Bosea sp. 685: one gene and its partners. The protein of the gene in region 3 interacts with the protein of the main gene of each other region in a pairwise test. Links are inferred from orthologs where the notes say so. Each region holds a gene or a part of one and is shown on either strand. Other genes may lie near its edges.

Evidence for each region.
Region 1: the proteins of RMR04_RS30425 (region 3) and cyoB interact in binary tests that used the Escherichia coli proteins (3 or more experiments, as listed by UniProt). The link is inferred for Bosea sp. 685 from one-to-one orthologs.
Region 2: the proteins of RMR04_RS30425 (region 3) and dnaE interact in binary tests that used the Escherichia coli proteins (3 or more experiments, as listed by UniProt). The link is inferred for Bosea sp. 685 from one-to-one orthologs.

What each region holds. Positions count from the first base shown.
Region 1 is NZ_CP134779.1:5,134,769-5,141,371, reverse strand. Bases 1,626-4,605 are described here. They hold cyoB (cytochrome o ubiquinol oxidase subunit I), read left to right. Parts: upstream 1,626-2,115; coding sequence 2,116-4,095; downstream 4,096-4,605. Other genes in these bases: cyoC (cytochrome o ubiquinol oxidase subunit III), read left to right, coding at 4,099-4,605; cyoA (ubiquinol oxidase subunit II), read left to right, coding at 1,626-2,074. Also shown: RMR04_RS25205 (MFS transporter), read right to left, coding at 1-721; more of cyoA, read left to right, coding at 905-1,625; more of cyoC, read left to right, coding at 4,606-4,746; cyoD (cytochrome o ubiquinol oxidase subunit IV), read left to right, coding at 4,743-5,117; RMR04_RS25180 (SURF1 family protein), read left to right, coding at 5,219-6,016; RMR04_RS25175 (ATP-binding protein), read left to right, coding at 5,994-6,603. UniProt on the Escherichia coli protein: Cytochrome bo(3) ubiquinol oxidase is the terminal enzyme in the aerobic respiratory chain of E.coli that predominates when cells are grown at high aeration.
Region 2 is NZ_CP134779.1:2,594,708-2,602,392, forward strand. What follows is about bases 2,286-6,347. They hold dnaE (DNA polymerase III subunit alpha), read left to right. Parts: upstream 2,286-2,673; coding sequence 2,674-6,147; downstream 6,148-6,347. Other genes in these bases: RMR04_RS13750 (FkbM family methyltransferase), read left to right, coding at 6,330-6,347. Also shown: RMR04_RS13730 (lipoprotein-releasing ABC transporter permease subunit), read left to right, coding at 1-705; RMR04_RS13735 (ABC transporter ATP-binding protein), read left to right, coding at 726-1,412; RMR04_RS13740 (hypothetical protein), read right to left, coding at 1,812-2,159; more of RMR04_RS13750, read left to right, coding at 6,348-7,052; pncA (bifunctional nicotinamidase/pyrazinamidase), read left to right, coding at 7,126-7,685. UniProt on the Escherichia coli protein: DNA polymerase III is a complex, multichain enzyme responsible for most of the replicative synthesis in bacteria. This DNA polymerase also exhibits 3' to 5' exonuclease activity. The alpha chain is the DNA polymerase catalytic subunit.
Region 3 is NZ_CP134779.1:6,257,138-6,263,651, reverse strand. Bases 2,046-4,936 are described here. They hold RMR04_RS30425 (aminotransferase), read right to left. Parts: upstream 4,122-4,936; coding sequence 2,970-4,121; downstream 2,046-2,969. Other genes in these bases: RMR04_RS30420 (cobyric acid synthase), read left to right, coding at 4,492-4,936; RMR04_RS30430 (hypothetical protein), read left to right, coding at 2,046-2,968. Outside these bases: RMR04_RS30445 (DUF1697 domain-containing protein), read left to right, coding at 1-377; RMR04_RS30440 (YqaA family protein), read left to right, coding at 443-898; RMR04_RS30435 (RidA family protein), read left to right, coding at 1,084-1,434; more of RMR04_RS30430, read left to right, coding at 1,664-2,045; more of RMR04_RS30420, read left to right, coding at 4,937-5,970; RMR04_RS30415 (TetR/AcrR family transcriptional regulator), read left to right, coding at 6,148-6,514. UniProt on the Escherichia coli protein: Shows aminotransferase activity with methionine and histidine as substrates, and to a lesser extent also with phenylalanine.

The DNA of each region.
Region 1 (6,603 bases), 1.1 Mb from region 3 along the record:
CGGGGTGGAGGTCGCGGTTCTCGAACAATTTTTGATAGTCCGGCGTGGCAACCATGCGCAGCCGGGCGAAGAGGGCCACGACATTGATCGCGAAGGCGACGAAGAACGGGTAGCGCCAGCCCCAGCTGAAGAAATCCTCGGCCGAGAGATTGCCGACGAAAAAGGCAAACAGCACGCTCGCCACGATGAGCCCGAGCGGCGCGCCGAGCTGCGGGATCATCGCATACCAGCCGCGATATTTGTCGGGGGCATTGAGGGCGAGCAGCGAGGCGAGCCCATCCCAGGTGCCGCCGAGCGCGATGCCCTGGCCGATGCGCGCGAGCGCCAGAAGCCAGATCGAGGCCGCGCCAATTTGCTCGTAGCCCGGCAGGAAGGCGATGGCCACGGTCGAGGTGCCGAGCATGAACAGCGCGATCGTCAGCTTGGCGCTTTTGCCATAGGCACGGTCGACCGCCATGAAGATGACGGTGCCGAACGGGCGCGCCACGAACGCCAGGGCGAAGATGGCGAAGGAATACAGCGTGCCGGTCAGCGGATCCAAATAGGGGAAGACAAGCTTGGGGAACACGATCACCGATGCGATCGCGTAGACGAAGAAATCGAAGAACTCGGAGGTCCGGCCGATGACGACGCCGATCGCGATCTCGCCCGGGTTGATCTCACCGTGGCGCGCGTTGACGATCCTGGCGTCGCGTTCCGCTGTCGTTGGTGTCGTTGACATGTGCGCCCGAGCTCGCATCGTTTGGCGATCCGCCGACCCGTAGCCTGACGGCAGTCCGCTTTTCACTCATGCTCTTCTGACTGATGACAGGCTAGGCGAGGATTGGGCAAATTGTCCAATGTTCCGCTTGACGCTCAGCCGTTAGCGCTCATCCTGACAGATCAATGCTGACAGGTTGGTGCCGTGAGCCGTTTCCGGATCATCGCCGTACTGCCGCTGCTCGCGCTATTGGGCGGCTGCAATTTCGTCGTGCTCGCTCCGGCGGGGGATGTGGCTGCGCAGCAGCGCGACCTCGTCGTCATCTCGACCATCCTGATGCTGCTGATCATCATACCGGTGATGGCGCTCACGGTGTTCTTCGCCTGGCGCTATCGGCACTCCAACAAGGAGGCGCGCTACGAGCCCGACTGGGATCACTCGACCGGGCTCGAGCTGGTGATCTGGTCGGCACCGTTGCTGATCATCATCTGCCTGGGCGCACTGACCTGGATGGGCACCCATCTGCTCGATCCATACAGGCAGATCGGGCGCATCGCGGCAGGCCGTCCCGTCCCGCAGGCGGCCAAGCCGCTTGAGGTGAACGTCGTCGCGCTCGACTGGAAATGGCTGTTCATCTACCCGGAATACGGGATCGCGACCGTCAACGAGCTCGCAGCCCCGGTCGACCGGCCGATCAGCTTCCGCATCACCTCCTCCTCGGTGATGAACTCCTTCTACATTCCCGCGCTCGCCGGCCAGATCTATGCGATGGCCGGCATGCAGACGCGATTGCATGGGGTGATCAACCGACCCGGGCGCTATCAGGGCTTCTCGGCGAATTATAGCGGCGCCGGCTTCTCCGGCATGCGCTTCGGCTTTCACGGGCTGACTAATGCCGATTTCGACAGCTGGATCGCGCAGGCGAAGGCGGCCGGCGGGGCGCTCGATCGCGCCAGTTATCTGCAGCTGGAGCGGCCGAGCGAGAACGATCCGGTGCGCCGTTATGCGAATGTCGATCCGAAGCTCTTCAACGCCATCCTCAACATGTGCGTCGAGCCCGGCAAGATGTGCATGAACGAGATGGCGGCCGTCGACGCCAGGGGCGGGCTCGGCCTGGCCGGCATCGCCAATACGCTGCCGCTCTCCTATGACAAATATGCCCGCCGGGGCGCGGTCTTCGGTGCCGATCCGAGCTATGTGCTCAGCGTCTGCACCACCGAGGAGGCCGAGGCGATGCAAGCCCGGGCGCCGGCGACATCGGCTCCGCCCAAAGCGAGCGCGATCCGCGGCGCTGGCCTGCCCCTGCCCAATCTCTCGCTCCGTCGCCTGGACTCGCTGCTGTTTTCCGGCCCGGGCCGCCCATCCAATTCCTGAAGCGAGATAGTCCGGTGCCTGACGTTTCCGCTCTCCTCAAGATGATCTTCGGCCGGTTGACGCTGGAGTCGTTCCCGTTGCACGAGCCGATCCTGCTCGTGACCTTCGCCGCGGTGGTGCTGGGCGGCATCGTCGTTGTCGGCGCGCTGACCTATTTCCGTGTCTGGGGCTATCTCTGGCGCGAATGGTTCACCAGCGTGGACCATAAGAAGATCGGCATCATGTACATGGTGCTCGGCCTCGTCATGCTCCTGCGCGGCTTCGCCGACGCGATCATGATGCGCCTGCAGCAGGCCATGGCCTTCAACGGCTCGGAAGGCTACCTCACCGCGCATCACTATGATCAGGTCTTCACCGCCCATGGCGTGATCATGATCTTCTTCGTGGCGATGCCGATGGTCACCGGGCTGATGAACTTCGTCGTGCCGTTGCAGATCGGTGCGCGCGACGTCTCCTTCCCTTTCCTGAACAATTTCAGCTTCTGGATGACGACGGCCGGCGCCGTCCTCGTCATGATGTCGCTCTTCGTCGGCGAATTCGCGCGCACCGGCTGGCTCGCCTATCCGCCGCTCTCGGGCATCGGCTACAGCCCCGATGTCGGGGTTGATTATTACATATGGGCGCTGCAGGTCGCCGGCATCGGCACGCTGCTGTCGGGCATCAACCTCGTCTGCACCATCGTGAAGATGCGGGCCCCGGGCATGACGATGATGAAGATGCCCGTCTTCACCTGGACGTCGCTATGCACCAACGTCCTGATCGTCGCTGCCTTCCCGGTGCTGACGGCGGTTCTCGCGCTGCTCTCGCTCGATCGCTATGTCGGCACCAACTTCTTCACGAACGACTTCGGCGGCAGTCCGATGATGTATGTGAACCTGATCTGGATCTGGGGCCATCCGGAGGTCTACATCCTGATCCTGCCGGCCTTCGGCATCTTCTCGGAGGTGACCTCGACCTTCTCGGGCAAGCGCCTCTTCGGCTACACCTCGATGGTCTACGCCACCGTCGTCATCACCATCCTGTCCTATCTGGTCTGGCTGCACCATTTCTTCACGATGGGCTCCGGGGCGAGCGTGAATTCCTTCTTCGGGATCACGACGATGATCATCTCGATCCCGACGGGGGCCAAGATCTTCAACTGGCTGTTCACGATGTATCGCGGCCGCATCCGCTTCGAACTGCCGATGATGTGGACGCTCGCCTTCATGCTGACCTTTACGGTCGGCGGCATGACGGGCGTGCTGCTGGCGGTGCCGCCGGCCGACTTCGTGCTGCATAACAGCCTGTTCCTGGTCGCCCATTTCCATAACGTCATTATCGGCGGCGTGTTGTTCGGGCTCTTCGCCGGCATCGTCTACTGGTGGCCCAAGGCCTTCGGCTTCAAGCTCGATCCGTTCTGGGGCAAGCTCTCCTTCTGGTTCTGGGTGGTGGGCTTCTGGTTCGCCTTCATGCCGCTCTACATCCTGGGCCTGATGGGGGTGACGCGCCGGATGCGCGTCTTCGACGACCCGTCCCTGCAGATCTGGTTCATCATCGCGGGCTTCGGCGCCTTCCTGATCCTGCTCGGCATCGTCTCCTTCCTCGTGCAGATCGGCGTCAGCATCCTCAGGCGCGACAAGCTGCGCGAAACGACCGGCGACCCCTGGGACGGCAGGACGCTGGAATGGGCGACCTCTTCGCCGCCGCCGGCCTATAATTTCGCTTTCACGCCGGTCATCCATGACAACGATGCCTGGGCGGACATGAAGCGCCGCGGCTATCAGCGCCCGCTCGACGGCTACAAGTCGATCCATATGCCGAGCAACACGCCGACCGGGATCATCCTCGCCGGCCTGAGCATGGCCGTCGCCTTCGGCATGATCTGGTACATGTGGTGGCTTGCCGCGCTCGGCTTCGTGGCGCTGCTCGTCGTGACGATCGCCCACACCTTCAACTACCACCGCGATTTCCACATTCCTGTCGAGGAGGTGGTGCGTACGGAAGCGGAACGTTCCCGCCTCCTGACCGGCGCGGGAGCCTGAGCCATGACGACAGCCGATATCGCCGCGCGGCACGACGCCGAGACTGTCACCGCCGAAACCATCTTCTACCTGAAGGACGAGCACGACCATCCCGAAGGCTCGAGCACCGCGCTCGGCTTCTGGATCTATCTGATGAGCGACTGCCTCATCTTCGCGGTGCTGTTTGCGATCTATGGGGTGCTCGGCGCGAACTATGCCGCAGGGCCCTCGCCCAAGGACCTGTTCGAGCTGCCGCTGGTCGCGCTGAACACGACGATGCTGCTGCTTTCATCGATCACCTATGGCTTCGCCATGCTGACCATGGAGAAGGGCCGCGTCGCCGCCACCCAGATCTGGCTGGCGGTCACCGGCCTGTTCGGCCTCGCCTTCCTCAGCATCGAGCTCTACGAGTTCCACCATCTGATCGAGATCGGCGCGACGCCGCAGCGCAGCGCCTTTCTGTCGGCGTTCTTCACCCTCGTCGGCACCCACGGCCTGCACGTGACCTTCGGCACGATCTGGCTGGTGACGCTGATGGTGCAGGTCGCCAAGCACGGGCTGATCGCGGCCAACCGCCGCCGCCTGATGTGCCTGAGCATGTTCTGGCACTTCCTTGATGTCGTCTGGATCGGCGTCTTCACCTTCGTCTATCTCACGGGAATGCTGCGATGAGCTCCGAAGCGCATGGTGATCACGGCGGTCATGGCGATCACGCCCAGGCGCATGGTTCGTTTCGCGGCTACCTGACCGGCTTCCTGCTCTCGGTCGTGCTGACCGCGATCCCGTTCTGGCTGGTCATGAACAACGTCCTGGACAACAAGCAGGCGACGGCGGTCGTCATCATGGCCTTCGCCGTGGTCCAGATCGTCGTGCATATGGTCTTCTTCCTGCACATGAACGGCCGCTCGGAAGGCGGCTGGACGATGCTGGCCCTGATCTTCACGATCATCCTCGTGGTCATCGCGCTCACCGGTTCGCTCTGGGTGATGTACCACCTCAACACCAACATGATGCCCGGCCACGACATGAGCCAGATGCCGTGACGCGCCCGGCCCGGCGGCAGGCAGTGCCTGCCACGCTGGACAAGCACGCGCGTGACGATGGCGAGGGGGCGGCGAGCGGGCGGGGCCGCGGGCCGCGCGCGATGGGCCTGCTCGTCCTTCTCGGTGCTCTCGCCCTCATCGGCATTCTGGGCTTCCTGGCGCTCGGTCTCTGGCAGGTTCAGCGCCTTGGCTGGAAGCAGGCGCTGATCGCCCGCGTCGAGAGCCGCATCCATGCTGCGCCGGCGCCCGCTCCCGGCCCGGCGGGCTGGGCGGCGGTCGCCGACGACGAATACAGGCGTGTACGGGTGAGCGGGCTTTTCCAGCAGGATCGCCAAACCTTCGTGCAGGCGGTGACGGAACGCGGCGGCGGCTACTGGCTCATGACGCCGCTGCGCAGCGATGCGGGCTTCACGGTGCTGGTCAATCGTGGCTTCGTCACGCCGGAGCAACGCAGTCAATTGAGCGGGCCGGCCTCCGCGTCGAGCGGTCAGGTCCCGACTGCGCAAGTCCCGACTGCGCAAGTCCCGACTGCGCAAGTCCCGGCCGCGCAAGTCACGGTCACGGGGCTCCTGCGCCCAAGCGAACCCGGAGGCGGCTTCCTGCGCCACAATGATCCCGCCGCCGATCGCTGGTATTCACGTGATATCGCCGCGATCGCCGCAGTGCGCGGTCTCGGCGAGCGCGGCTTTGGCGAGGTCGCGCCCTATTTCATCGACGCCGATGCGACGCAGGGTCCGGCGGGCTTCCCCGTCGGCGGGCTGACAGTGCTGCGCTTTGCGAATAATCATCTCGTCTACGCGCTGACTTGGTTCGCGCTGGCGCTCATGCTCGCCGCGGCGGCGGCCTTCGTCATTCGCGGCGAGTATCGATTGCGGCGTGCAGTGGAGAACGAGCATTAGCGTTCAGGACACCATAAGCCGGAAGAACCTGCTGCTTCTCGTCCAGCTGCGCTGGTTCGCCGTCGGCGGGCAGGTGCTGACCATGCTGGTCGTTCAGCTCTGGCTCGGCATCGCCTTGCCGGTGGCGCAGATGGCTGGCGTCATCCTGTTCCTGGTCGGCCTCAACGTCGTCAGCCTGCTGCGCTATCGGCAGAACACCGAGATCAACCATGGCGAGCTCGTCGCCGAGCTGCTGCTCGACGTCACCGCGCTGACGATCCAGCTCTATCTCAGCGGCGGAGCGAGCAACCCCTTCATCTCGCTCTATCTCTTGCAGATCGCGCTCGGCGCCGTGCTGCTCGAGGTCTGGGCGACCAGGCTCCTGGTCGTCGTCGCCAGTGGCTGCTTCATCGGGCTGATCTTCTCCTACCGGCCGCTCGTGCTGCCGCCGGAATTGGCTGGAGAGCTTCTGACGCTGCACATCCAGGGCATGTTCGTCTGCTTCGTGCTGGCGGCGAGCCTGCTCGTCTTCTTCATCGCGCGGATCAACCGGAATTTGCGCATTCGGGATGTTCACCTCGCCGATCTGCGCCAGCGCGCGGCCGAGG
Region 2 (7,685 bases), 3.7 Mb from region 3 along the record:
CCGCGCATCAAGGCCTATCCGGTGCAGGCGGTGTTCGAAATCGGGATGACCGAGTTCGACAGTTCCTTCGTCTTCATGCCGCTGACGGAGGCGCAGGCTTATTTCAACCGCGACGGCGACGTGAACGTTATCGAGATCTTCGTCGACAATCCCGACAAGACCCAGGCCGTGCGCGACGCCATCGAGGCCGATGCGCCGCGACCGCTGGTGCTGTCCGACTGGCGCCAGCGCAACCGGACCTTCTTCAGCGCGCTCGAAGTCGAGCGCAACGTCATGTTCATCATCCTGGCCCTGATCGTGCTCGTTGCGGCGCTCAACATCGTCTCGGGCTTGATCATGCTGGTGAAGGACAAGACATCCGACATCGCGATCATGCGGACGATGGGGGCGACGCGCGGCACGGTCCTGCGCGTCTTCCTGATCACGGGCGCGGCGATCGGCGTCTTCGGGACGTTGGCCGGTCTCGGGCTCGGGATCGTCTTCGCCAGGAATATCAAGTCGATCACTGCGGCGCTGAACTGGCTCACCGGCGCCAATCTCTGGGATCCGACCGTGCGTTTCCTCAGCGACATTCCCTCCGTCATCGACTGGAGCGAGGTCACGAGCGTGGTGGTAATGGCGCTTGTCCTGTCGCTGCTGGCGACGCTCTATCCGGCTTGGAAGGCGGCGCGTCTCGACCCCGTCCAAGCGCTCAGGATGGGTTGAAGGCGGGAACTGGTCGCATCATGCAACGCGAAACACCTGCGCTCTTCCTCTCCCAGGTCGAGCGCTTCTATCCCCAGACCGACGCTCCGCTCGAAATCCTGCGTAAGGCGGATTTCGCGCTGTGGCCGGGCGAGCTCGTCGCGCTCGTCGCGCCGAGCGGCACGGGCAAGTCGACCTTGCTCCATGTCGCGGGCCTGCTCGAAAAGCCGGATGCCGGCGAGGTCTTCGTTGGCGGCATGGCGACCGCCAAGCTCGACGACAAGGGCCGCACCCGGCTGCGGCGCACCGAGATCGGCTTCGTCTACCAGTTCCATCATCTGCTGCCGGAATTCAGCGCGCTGGAGAATGTCGTCCTGCCGCAGCGCATCCGCGGACTGCCGAAGCAATTGGCGGAGGAGCGGGCCGCCGAACTCCTGACCTTCCTCGGCCTGGGCGCGCGCCTCGACCATCTGCCTGGCGAACTCTCCGGCGGCGAACAGCAGCGCGTCGCGATCGGGCGCGCCATGGCCAATACGCCGCGCCTGCTGCTGGCCGACGAGCCGACCGGCAATCTCGACCCGCATACCTCGCTGCATGTCTTCAGCACGCTCGTGGCCCTGGCGCGCGCCTCGGGGCTGGCGGCGCTGATCGCGACCCATAATCTCGATCTCGCCCGGCGCATGGACCGGCAGGTCACGATCCGCGACGGGCTGGTCGTGCCGCTGTAGTGAATAGGGCGTTTACGCGTGGCGACCGCGGATGTCTTGTTCAGAGCCATCGTTTGGATCGCAGTCGTTTGGGCTACGCTATACACTCTGCTTCTGGCATTTCGACGATGCGCCCAGGAGATCGGCGCCTCGACATGGTCAGTCATCGAAGCTCATTACCAATCCACCTACGGGCGATTGGCTGACCGCGACAGTGCTAAGAATGGCATTCGGGCAAAGATGCGCGAGACGACTTGGCCGCCGATTTTATGGGGCCTGAATGTCGCACTCGGTCTGCTTGTTTTTGCGATACCGTGGTTTGTCCTTCCGTGACTTCGACCCATAATCTCGACCTGGCCCGGCGCATGGATCGCCAGGTCACCATCCGCGACGGGCTGGTCGTGCCGCTCTGACGGCAAGTCAGTCGGGCGCGATCGAGAGCGCAACGCGGCTTGCGATCACCTGGTGATGTTCGACGTGACTGGGACGATCCAAAAGGAATCGCTCATCCTCGGGATAGTAGCGGGCGAGATCAGGCTCCTTTCCGGCGAAGTTCCGGATGGCGTCCATGGATTCCCACCAGCTGAGCGTCATAATCTCGCTCGTTCCGTCGCCCAGCGGGCGTATCAGAATTTGAAATCCTAGATTTCCGGATGTTCCTGCGTAGTCGCTTGCCCCGGTGCGGGCGACATAGGCGCCGTACTCGTCTTGCTCCTCCGTTCGGATGCGGCCTGTCCATTTGCGAAGAATGACCTTGCTTGCCTTCATGGGACACTCCTGAGGCGGCCAAAGCGCATGATCTCCCGCGTCATAGCTGAATAGCTGACGGAGCCATGTGAAGCCTCACGTGACTATAGCAGCCGGATCGATCGGCGGCGCACGTCCCGGAAGGGGGCGTCGCACCTCTCTGACGACCCGTCGGCGCTCGTTTAATGTTTTGTTAACTGCCATTCATATGTGCAGAACGGAACTGACCTATAGGCATTGACGAGAACAAATCATGAATTAAATTGGACATAGAAAGAACATAGGAGATGGACATGATCGCTGCGCGCAAACTGGTCGTTGGCTTGGCCGAAATCCTGTCGCTTGGCCTGTTCCTCGGCATGATCTGGATCTGGGCGGCGTTGATGGCGGGGCCGCGCGTCTGACCTATCCACAGCGCGGCATGTCTATCCACAGCGTGGCATGCCGCCGCCTCGACGCCTGCCACGCAACCGCTTCATATGACCCTGGCGCGACGCTGCGAGTCGCGCACAGGCAGGCGGCAGGCGAGGGTGGAATGAGTCGAGAATCCGGCGAGGCGCGTATTCTGTCGGAGGTCGGCTTCGTCCATCTTCATGTCCATTCGAGCTATTCGCTGCTCGAAGGCGCGATGACCGTCTCGACCATCGCCAAGATGGCTGCCGGGGACGGGCAGCCTGCCCTGGCGCTGACCGACACCAACAACCTGTTCGGCGCGCTCGAATTCTCGGAGAAGCTGGCGGGCTCCGGCTTGCAGCCGATCGTGGGCGTGCAGCTCTCGGTTGAGTTCGCGGATGAAGCCGAGGGCGGCCGCAAGCCCGTGCAGCAGGACATACCGCACATTGTCCTGCTCGCCATGACGGAAGGCGGCTACGGCAACCTGATGAAGCTCGTCTCCGAGGCCTGCCTGGCGGCCGGCGGCTCGGGGCAGCCGATCTCGTCGCTGGAGCGCCTGGCGGCGCATCATGACGGGCTGATCGCCCTGACGGGCGGTTATGGCGGTCCGCTCGACATGGCGCTGCGGGCCGGGCAGGCGCCGCAGGCGAAAACGCGGCTCGACCAACTCGCCGCCATTTTCGGCGACCGGCTCTATGTCGAGATCCAGCGCCATGAGCGCGAGGGGCAGGGCGCGGTCGAGGCGCATCTGCTGCGGCTCGCCTATGATGCCGACCTGCCGATCGTCGCCACCAACGAGCCTTTCTTCGCAAAGCCTGGCGATTACGACGCCCATGACGCGCTGCTGGCGGTCGCCGCCGGGCGCCTGGTTTCCGATGGCGAGCGGCGCCGCGTCACGCCGCTGCATCAGTTCGCCAGTCGCGCCGAGATGAAGCGGCGCTTCGCCGACCTGCCGGAGGCCTTGAGCGCGACGGTGGAGATCGCGATGCGCTGCTCCTGGCGCGTCGGCCTGCGCAAGCCAATCCTGCCACGCTTCGGCGCGGAAGGGAGCGACGAGGCGGAGGAGCTGGAAGCACAGGCGCGCGCCGGCCTTGCCGCGCGGCTCGCCAAGCACGGCCCGGCTTCCGGCTATAGCGTCGAGGACTATGAGAAGCGGCTCGATTTCGAGCTCTCCATCATCACCCGAATGAAGTTCCCGGGCTACTTTCTGATCGTTGCCGACTTCATCAAATGGGCCAAGGACCAGGGCATTCCGGTCGGGCCCGGCCGTGGTTCGGGCGCAGGCTCGCTCGTCGCCTATGCGCTGACCATCACCGACGTCGATCCGCTGCGCTTCGGCCTGCTGTTCGAGCGATTTCTCAATCCAGACCGCGTCTCGATGCCGGACTTCGACATCGACTTCTGCCAGAACCGCCGAGAAGAGGTGATCGACTACGTCAAACGCCATTATGGCGAGGAACGCGTCGCCCAGATCATCACTTTCGGTACGCTGCTGGCGCGCGGCGTGCTGCGCGACGTCGGCCGCGTTCTGGAAATGCCCTATGGCCAGGTCGACAAGCTGACCAAGCTCGTGCCGCAGAATCCGGCGAAGCCGATTTCGCTGGTCGATGCGATTGCCGGCGAGCCCAAGCTGCAGGAGGCGGCTGCAGAGGAGCCGATCGTCGCGCGCCTGCTCGAGATCGGCCAGAAGCTCGAAGGCCTGCACCGCCATGCCTCGACCCATGCGGCCGGCGTCGTCATCGGCGACCGCCCGCTCGAACAGCTCGTCGCGCTCTCGGTCGATCCGCGCACCGGCATGCGCGTCACCCAGTTCAACATGAAATGGGTCGAGCAGGCCGGGCTGGTGAAGTTCGACTTCCTCGGCCTCAAGACGCTGACCACCCTGGAGACGGCGGTGAAGCTCATCGCCCAGCGCGGCATCGCGGTCGACCTCGCGAGCCTGCCTTTCGACGACCCCAAGAGCTACGAGATGCTGGCGCGCGGCGAGGTGGTCGGCGTGTTCCAGGTGGAAAGCGCCGGCATGCGTCGTGCGCTCGTCGACATGAAAGCCGACCGGATCGAGGATCTGATCGCGCTGGTGGCGCTCTACCGGCCGGGCCCGATGGATAACATCCCGAGCTATTGCCGCCGCAAGCTCGGTCAGGAAAGCCCGACCTATCTGCACCCCAAGATGGAGCCGATCCTCGCCGAAACGCACGGCATCATCGTCTACCAGGAGCAGGTGATGCAGGTGGCCCAGGCGCTCTCGGGCTATTCGCTCGGTGAGGCAGATCTGCTGCGCCGCGCCATGGGCAAGAAGATCAAGGCCGAGATGGACGCCCAGCGTGACCGTTTCGTGCGCGGCGCCGTCGAGGGCGGCATGACCAAGGATATTGCTTCCGAGATCTTCGATCTTCTGGCGAAATTCGCCGATTACGGCTTCAACAAGAGCCATGCTGCCGCTTATGCCGTGGTGGCCTTCCAGACCGCCTACCTCAAGGCGAATTATCCGGTCGAATTCCTTGCGGCCTCGATGACGCTCGATATGGGCAACACCGACAAGCTCAACGAATTCCGCCGCGACGCCGAGCGCCTCGAGATCAAGGTTCTGCCGCCCGCGATCAACCGTTCCGGCGTCGAGTTCGATGTCGCCGATGGCTCGATCCACTATGCGCTCGGCGCGATCAAGGGCGTCGGGCGGCTTGCGGTCGAATCCGTCGTCGTCGCGCGCCGCGCCGGCGGCGATTTCAAGGATCTCGCTGACTTCGCCCGGCGGATCGATACCAAACTGGTCAACCGCCGCACCATCGAGGCGTTGATTGCGGCCGGCGCGCTGGATGCGCTGGAGCCGGAACGCGCCCGGGCCATGGCGGCGATCGACGGCATGCTGGCACTTTCCAACCGCACGCGCGACGAGGCGGCGGCGGGACAATCCGATTTCTTCGGCGGCGGCACGGTCCAGGAGGCTTTCCGCATTCCGCCCGTCGAGCCCTGGTCACCGGCCGAACGGCTCAGGCGCGAGCATGACGCGGTCGGCTTCTTCCTCTCCGGCCATCCGCTCGACGATTACGAGCATGTGCTCAAGCGCCTGCGCGTGCAGCGCTATGCCGATTTCGCCCAGACCGTGCGCGCCAACGGCACTTCGGTGGCCAAGGTCGCCGTTTCCGTGATCGACAAATCGGAGCGGCGGACGAAATCCGGCTCGAAGATGGGCATCGTCAACCTCTCCGATCCGAGCGGCCAGTTCGAGGCGATTCTGTTCTCGGAGGGGCTGCAGCGCTACCGGGACCTGCTGGAGCCGGGCAGGGCGCTGGTCCTGCGCCTTTCGGCCGTGCTCGACGGCGAAGAGGTTCGACCCCGCATTGAGGATGTCGAGGTGCTGGACGATCTCGCCGCGCGTCAGAAGCAGGATCTGCTGGTCTATCTGCGCGACGACAAGGCGCTGGCCTCGATCGCCGAGCGCGTCCGTCCGCGCAGCGACGGCATCAGGGCCGAGGGCAAGATCGCGCTGGTGATGATCCTGAACGACGGCGCGCAGGAGGTCGAGATCGAATTGCCGGGGCGCTATCCGGTCAACCAGCAGATCGCCAATGCGGTGCGCGCCGCGCCCGGCGTGGTCAGCGTCGAGTTGCGCTGAAGAGGCGCGAAAGCCGCTTGAGGTCACGCGGGTTTTCGCCTGCTCGGCCGGCCGGCGTGATACCGGTCTTGTGCTGAGCTGAGAGCAATGCTTTCAAATGCAGCGGGAAAGCGTTTTCATCCGGGTGCGACGCCGTTTCTCACCAGAGGATTGGAACGGACCCGAGTGCCGGGGGGCCTGTCGTGAATCAGTATATCGCGCGCATTCCGATGAGCCTTGCGGTGCCCGAAGCGATGCATTGGGCCATCAAGGACGTGCTGGAGGGCGAGTACGAGGCGGGCTATGACGGCGTCGGCCTCGATATCCTCGATATCGGTGCGAATGTCGGTTCTTTTGCGCTCTGGGCGACGGCGCGCTGGCCGGGCAGCCTGGTGACCTCCTACGAACCGCATCCCGGTACCTTCGCGTTTCTGAAACGCAATACGCATCAGCGCCGCGACATCGTCATCGTCAACGCGGCTCTGTTTCCGGGCGGACAGAAGACCGCAAGCTTCCTGAGCCGCTTCGCCGGGGACGGCGAATCCGGGTTGGCATCCTATGCCGGCGATACCTTCGTGGCGGGCGCCATGGTCGAGCGCTACGAGGTCGCCGTCGTGGATCCCGCCAGCCTGCCATCACCGGACATCGTGAAAATCGATATCGAGGGCGGCGAGGGCGATGTGCTGGATCATATCGACCTGTCAAAGACTTCGCTGGTGTTGCTGGAGTACCAGAATCGCAAGAACCGGATCCAGCTGGAGGCCCGCCTGAAAGCGGATTTCGACCTGATCGACACCCATGAGCACTCCTGGGATCCCCTGCTCGAACAGCGCTGCTACCGGCCCGATCTGGCGGGCGACGTCTATGGGCGCATGTTTGCTGCCCGTAAGGGCGTGACACGCATGAGGCGTACGACTGAGGGATGAATGACGGCGCGCCGCGCCGCTGCAAGCGCTCCGGCCTGACATGCGGGATTGGACAAGGATGGGGAACGTTTCCATGCTGAATTCTATCGCCGTGGATCGTCGCAGCCTGATCGCCGGCGCGACGGTGCTGGGCGTCGCTATTGCGGCCGGGCCGCTGCAAGCACAGGAGAAGCCGATGATCGACGCCCGCACCGCGCTCATCGTGGTCGATGTGCAGAATGATTTCTGCCCGGGCGGCAATCTCGCCGTGACCAAGGGCGATGAGGTCGTTGCGGTGATCAATGCGCTGGGCAAGCGTTTCGAGACCATCGTCCTGACGCAGGATTGGCATCCCGCCGGTCACTCCTCCTTCGCCTCGAGCCATCCCGGCAAGAAGCCGTTCGAACTGATCCAGATGCCTTATGGCCCGCAGGTGCTGTGGCCGGACCATTGCATTCAGGGCAGCAAGGGTGCCGAATTCAGGCTCGATCTCGATCTGCCTCGCGCCCAGGCCATCGTCCGGAAAGGCTACCGGCCGGAGATCGACAGCTATTCGGGCTTCGTCGAGGCCGACCGCAAGACGCCGACGGGCCTGGGCGGGTACCTTAGGGAGCGCGGCGTCACGCGCGCCGTCGTCGTCGGCCTCGCCACTGA
Region 3 (6,514 bases):
ATGCGCCCCTCCCAGCGATCGAGAGCCGATTGGAAGCGGCTTTCCGCACGCGTTTCGGCAAGCATGTCGATATCATCCTGCGCACGGCGCCGGCCTGGCGGCGGCTTACCGCCCAAAATCCCTTCCCGGGAGGGAACAGCGCCGATATCGGCATCCGCGTCATGCGAAGCCCGCTCGGCGCGGACGCCTTGTCCAGGCTCGGCAGGTTCGCCACGCCCGGTATTGGGCTCGCCCTTGCGGATGGCGATTTATGGATCGATTTCGGCGGCACACCGAGCGAGACGAAGCTGCTCTCGCATCTGACGACCAAAAAGCTAGGCATCGGCACGCTGCGCAATGCCAACACCGTCAATGCGCTTGCGGCGATGCTGGACTGATGCCCTGGCCAGCTGGAGCGTTTTCCGGAAATTGCTCTCGTTCGGCGCGATAGGAACCTTTGGCGGTGCTGGAGCTGCTCGATCTTTCCGCCCTCGGTCTGATGGCGGGCGCGGCCTTCGTTGCCGCGACGCTGCTGCCGGCGCAGTCGGAGATTGTCTTCGTCGGGCTGCTGGCGGCCAAGACCGTCGATCCGCTGGCGCTGTTCCTGGTCGCGAGCGCAGCCAACACCGCGGGCTCGGTCGTCAACTGGTGGCTCGGCCGCTTGATCGCCCATGGCGGCGTCGAGCGCCTGCCGGCAAGGTTGCGGCCTGATCCGGAGAAATTTGCCAAAGCGCAGCGCGGGTTCGAGCGCTTCGGCTGGCCGTCCCTGCTCTTCGCCTGGCTGCCGGTCCTGGGCGATCCGCTGACATTCGTGGCGGGCACGCTGAACTATCCGCTTGGGCGTTTCATCGGGCTCGTGCTCCTCGGCAAGGCCGCGCGCTATGGCGCGCTCTGGGCCGGCTGGATGACGCTGGCCTGAGGGTTTGCTCGATCGCGTCGCATTCGGACGGTTCCGTCCGATTGCGAAAAACGTGATCGATTCCAAGAGTTGAGAGCATTGCTCTTGCGAAAAGCCGGTGCCCCCTTTTCCGCGTAATGCTCTAGAGTTTGCGAAAGCCTCCGGCTCGGGCTACCAGCAAGCGCCCTTTTTCAGGAGATAAGAGCATGAGCATTCAGCGCATCGGCGTCGGCCCCCGTATGTCCAAGGCCGTCGTTCACGGCGGCACCGTCTATCTCGCCGGTCAGGTTGCCGACAAGGCAGCCGGCAAGAGCGTCGCCGAGCAGACCGCGGATATCCTCGGCATCATCGATTCGCTGCTGGCCGAGGCCGGGACCGACAAGACGAAGCTGCTGATGGTCAACATCTGGCTTGCCGACATGGCGACCTTCGCCGAGATGAACGGCGTCTGGGACACGTGGATCGTTGCCGGCGCGACACCGGGCCGCGCCACGGTCGAGGCGAAGCTCGCCGCGCCGCAGTTCACGGTCGAGATCGCGGTCATCGCGGCGAAGTAAGGCGCTAGAGCATTGCGCGAAAAAGTGGGTACCGGTTTTTCGCAAGAGCAATGCTCTAGACTTTTAGGATCGATCACGTTTTTCGCCTTCGGACGGAACCGTCGCGAAGGCGACGTGATCGAGCGCCAAGCCGGGACGGGAGGCAGCCATCAGTCAGTCCGAGGAGCTTGCGCCGCTCCTGGCGCGCGTCGCCGGGCGTCACGGCCTGCCTATGGTGGTGCTGCCGGCCATGGTCGCCGATTGGCTGCGTCGTCCCGGCTCCGCGCCTCCCAGGGAGGCGCTGCTGGAACGCCGGGCGGTGGATTTCCTCGCTTTGGCCAGCCGGCTTGGCGCGCCGCTCGGCGACAAGGAAACTCATCGCCTGCGCAGCGAGGCGGCGTCTGCGCTTGCAGACGGACGCTTCGCCGACGCAGATAAGGCGCTTGCCCAAGCTGAACTCCATTCGATCGGAGGCGCGAGCGATCTCTCGACGCTGCCGGTCGCACAGCGGCTCCGGATCGGCGAGAATCGTGCCGACCGGGCGGGAATCAGCTTCCTGCGAACGACGCCGGAGGCCTATCGCGAGGCCGCTGGCCGTTATGGCGAGGCTTCCGCCCTGATCGGCCTCGCCGATATCGACCGCAGCCGCGCTGTCGCGCTCGCCCAGGCGCAGGCGCTGGCGCGGCTCAGCGAGGATTTCGGCGGGCGCGACGGCTATGATGCCGCCGTGACCGTGCTGCACCGCTTGCTCGAAGGGCTCGACAGCCTGGAGGACACGGTTGCTTTCGCCGGCGCTCAGGACGCGCTGGCCGCCACACTTGAAGCTCTCGCCGAGATTGCCGGCAAAGAGGATCTCCGCGTCGAGGCGCTCGCGCGCTGCCGGACGGGGGTGGAGCATCTCCATCGCGACGAAGCGCCGCTCCTCTGGCACGCGCTGACGGTCCGCTTCGGCCGGCTCGCCGTCACGCTCGGCGAAGCGCGCGAGGACGATGCCCTGCTGGAGGAGGCGGTCACGGCGCTCGCCACGGTCCTCGCCGTCTGGGATCGCAATCGCGACGAAGCGCGCTGGCTTGAGGCCGAGCACATGATCTCGCGCGCCCGCGCCGCACTCGGCGGGCGCCGCAGCGATCTCGCTCTGCTCGAGCGCGCCTTCAACGGTTTTAATCGGGTCGCCAAGGCGGTTGATCGCGCCCGGGAGCCGTTGCGCTGGGCCGAACTGCAGGACCAGATGGGCGGTGTGCTTGTCGCCATGGGCGAGCGCTACCGCGAGCCGGTCGTATTCGAGGAGGCAATCGCGGTCTTCGCTGCCGCGCTGGAGGAGCGTCGGCGCGAGAGCGTGCCACTGCTCTGGGCGACGAGTTCAGCCAATCAGGCGCTGCCGATGATGCGGCTTGCGGAACGACGCAAGGACCCAGCTCTCGCCAGGCAGGCCTTGACGCAGATCGCTGTCGCCATCGAGGCCCTGCGCTCGGCCGGCTTTGCCGCCAATGCCAAACATCTCGAGGCGCGCCTGATCAAGGCCGGCGCGCTGGTCGAGTCGCTGCACAAGGCTTAGATCAGGCCGCTTTTCGCCAATCGGCCAGCCGCTCCAGCGCGGCGTCCAGCGTCGAATCATGCTTGGCGAAGCAGAAGCGCACCACGGTCTTGACCGCGCCTTCCGCATAGAAGGCGCTGACCGGAATCGCCGCGACACCGTTTTCCATGACCAGGCGCTGGCAGAAGGCGACATCGTCGCTCTCCCCCAGCGCGCCGATGTCGACATTCAGGAAATAGGTGCCGACGCTGGGCAGGACGTTGAAGCCAAGCCCCGTCAGGCCGGCGGCGAAACGGTCGCGCGAGCGTTGGAAATCGGCGCGCATGCCCTCGAAATAGGAATCATCCTTGCCGAGTCCGTAGGCGACTGCGGCCTGCAGGTTCGGCGGCGTGGTGAAGGTGATGTATTGATGCGCCTTGGCCAGCACCCGCATCAGGTTCGGCGCCGCCATCACCATCCCGACCTTCCAGCCGGTCAGCGAGAAGATCTTGCCGGCCGAGGAGATCTTCACCGTGCGCTCGCGCATGCCTGGCCGCGACAGCATCGGCTTGTGCCTGTGGCCGTCGAAGACGACATGCTCCCAGACCTCGTCGCAGATCGCGACCGCATCGAACCGGACGCAGAAAGCGGCGAGCAGATCGAGATCGGCCTCGCTGAAGATCGTCGCGGTCGGGTTCAGCGGGTTGTTGAACAGCACGACGCGGGTCTTCGGCGAGAACGCCCTGGCGAGCGCCTCCTCGCTCAGCCCGAAGGCCGGCGGCGTCAGCGTCACGAATTTCGGAATGCCGCCGGCGCGGCGCACCAGCGGCACATAGGCGTCGTACATCGGCTCGAACAGCACGACTTCGTCGCCCGGCGTGATCAGAGCCATCAGCGCGCCGGCGATCGCCTCGGTTGCGCCCGAGGTCACCATCACCTCGGCGTCGGGGTCGAGATCGAGCCCCTGCCAGCGCTTGAAATGGGTTGCGGCGGATTGGCGCAGCTCGGGCAGGCCCATCATCGGCGGATACTGGTTCCAGCCGTTGATGACGGCGTCGGCCGCCTTGCGCCGGACATCCTCAGGGCCCGGGTCATCGGGAAAGCCCTGGCCGAGATTGACGGCGCCGGTCTCGCGCGCAAGCCGCGACATCACCTCGAAAACGCTGGTCTGCAGGGCGGAGAAGATCGGGTTCATCGTCATCGGGCCGGCTCAAGCGAGGGTGTTCTGGGCGAAAACAGGCAGGGCCTCTACCATGCCACGGGCCCCAGCGCATCCCGGATGGTCAAGCGAGAGTTCGTCAGAATTGGCCTGCCGGAATATGGAATGATGAATGTTGACATTCGTCAGCGATCAATGCTTATCTGTTCAAGCCGGTTCACGACGGGCGCCCGCGGCGGCTTCGCCCCTTTGACGTTGCGGGATATTGGCGTGAACCGGTGACCCTCCCTTTCACATCGCGTCTTTAGAGCCTGGCCGGGCGGCTGCACGCAGCTTTCGGCGACGGTGCGGGTATGAGGCCGAAAACCGGCTCCCCCTTTGCGCGGGCATGCTCTAATCACAGCGCATGAGCTTAGCGCGCACCCCCGCAATCATGATCCTGGGCACCGGCTCCAATGTCGGGAAATCCCTGATCGTCGCGGGGCTTTGCCGCCTCTTCACCGATCGCGGGCTGAAGGTCGCGCCATTCAAGCCGCAGAACATGTCCAACAATGCGGCGGCGACGCCGGGCGGCGAGATCGGCCGCGCCCAGGCCTTGCAGGCCCGCGCCGCCCGCATGGCGCCCCATGTCGACATGAATCCGGTGCTGCTCAAGCCCGAAAGCGAGACCGGCAGCCAGATCGTGCTGCAGGGTCGTGTCGCGGGCCATCTGGCATCTGGCGATTATGCCAGGCGCGGCGACTTTCTGCCTCAAGTGCTGGAGAGCTTCGAGCGATTATGCGCCGGGGCTGACCTCATCATCGTCGAAGGCGCGGGCTCGCCGGCCGAGACCAATCTGCGCGCGCGCGACATCGCCAATCTCGGCTTCGCCCGCGCGGCCAATGTGCCTGCGATCCTGATCGGCGATATCGATCGCGGCGGCGTCATCGCCAGCCTCATTGGCACGCATGCGGTGCTGGAGGAGGCCGATCGCGCCATGCTCCGGGCCTTTGCCATCAACCGTTTCCGTGGCGACGCCAGCCTGTTTGGCGCCGGCGTCGAGACGATCCGGGCCGCGACCGGCTGGCCCTGCCTGGGCGTCGTGCCCTGGTTCGCGGAAGCCGCGAGGCTGCCGGCGGAAGACGGGCTCGATCTGCGCTCGGGCGCGCGCAAGCCCGGGGCCGGCCTGAAGATCGCGGTTCCGGTGATGCCGGGCATCGCCAATTTCGACGATCTCGATCCGCTGAAGTCCGAGCCCGGTGTCGATCTCGTCCTGGTCCGGCGCGGCGAAGCACTGCCGGGCGACGCGGATCTGATCATCCTGCCCGGCTCCAAGACGACACTGCGCGATCTCGCCGTCCTGCGGGCCGAGGGCTGGGACATCGATATCCTGGCGCATCGGCGGCGTGGCGGGCGCGTTCTGGGCCTGTGCGGCGGCTATCAGATGCTGGGCCGCGTCGTGCGCGATCCGCTGGGCCTGGAGGGGCCGGCCGGCGAGGCTGCGGGCTTGAGCCTGCTCGATGTCGAAACGGTGCTTGATCGCGAAAAGACCGTGCGCGAGGTCGATATCGCCCATGCGGCGAGCGGGGCCGCCGGCCGCGCCTATGAGATCCATCTCGGCTATACGCAGGGCGCCGACACCATAAGGGCGCCGTTTCGCGTCGGTACCCGTATTGAGGGTGCAGCGAGCCCGGATGGCCGCGTCGTCGGCACCTATCTGCATGGCGTCTTCTCGGCCGATCCGGTCCGCACGGCCTGGCTTGCGGCGATTGGCGGCGTTGCCTCTGAATTCTCCTACGAGGCCGATGTCGAGGCCACGCTCGACCGGCTTGCCGCCCATCTCGCGGCCCATCTCGATGTCGAGGCGCTTTTGGCGCTGGCGCGGCAGAGGGCCGGCTTCGCCTGAAACCGGTTGCGATCGCCCGCTGTCCGGCTTGGGCGCGATCGGCAGCAAGAATGTGCAATCGCCGTCATGCCAAAATCGGCTAAAGTCTTTGTCTGTCATGAGGTTGACGAATGATGAAATTCGTCATACCAATAAATTCCGAAGACTGCCTGCCAATCAGCACATCGGACAACCGCGTTGAGCCATCCTGAACGCGATACGAGGCAAACCATCGTCGACACGGCCGAGCGTTTCTTTCGCGACATCGGCTACCAGAAGACGACGGTCGCCGACATCGCCAAATCGCTGCGCATGAGCCCGGCCAACGTCTATCGCTTTTTCGACTCGAAGAAGTCGATCAACGAGGCGGTTCTGGCTCGCTACAAGGGCGAGCACGAGGCGGCGCTGGCTGAGATCGCGGCCGAGGACCGGCCCGTGGCCGATCGCTTGCGCGACATGCTGCAGACCTCCTACCGCATCAACCAGGCCCGCTATGCCGACCAGCAGCGCATGCATGAGATGGTCTGCGCGGCGATGGAGGAGAGTTGGGACGCGATCCTGGGCC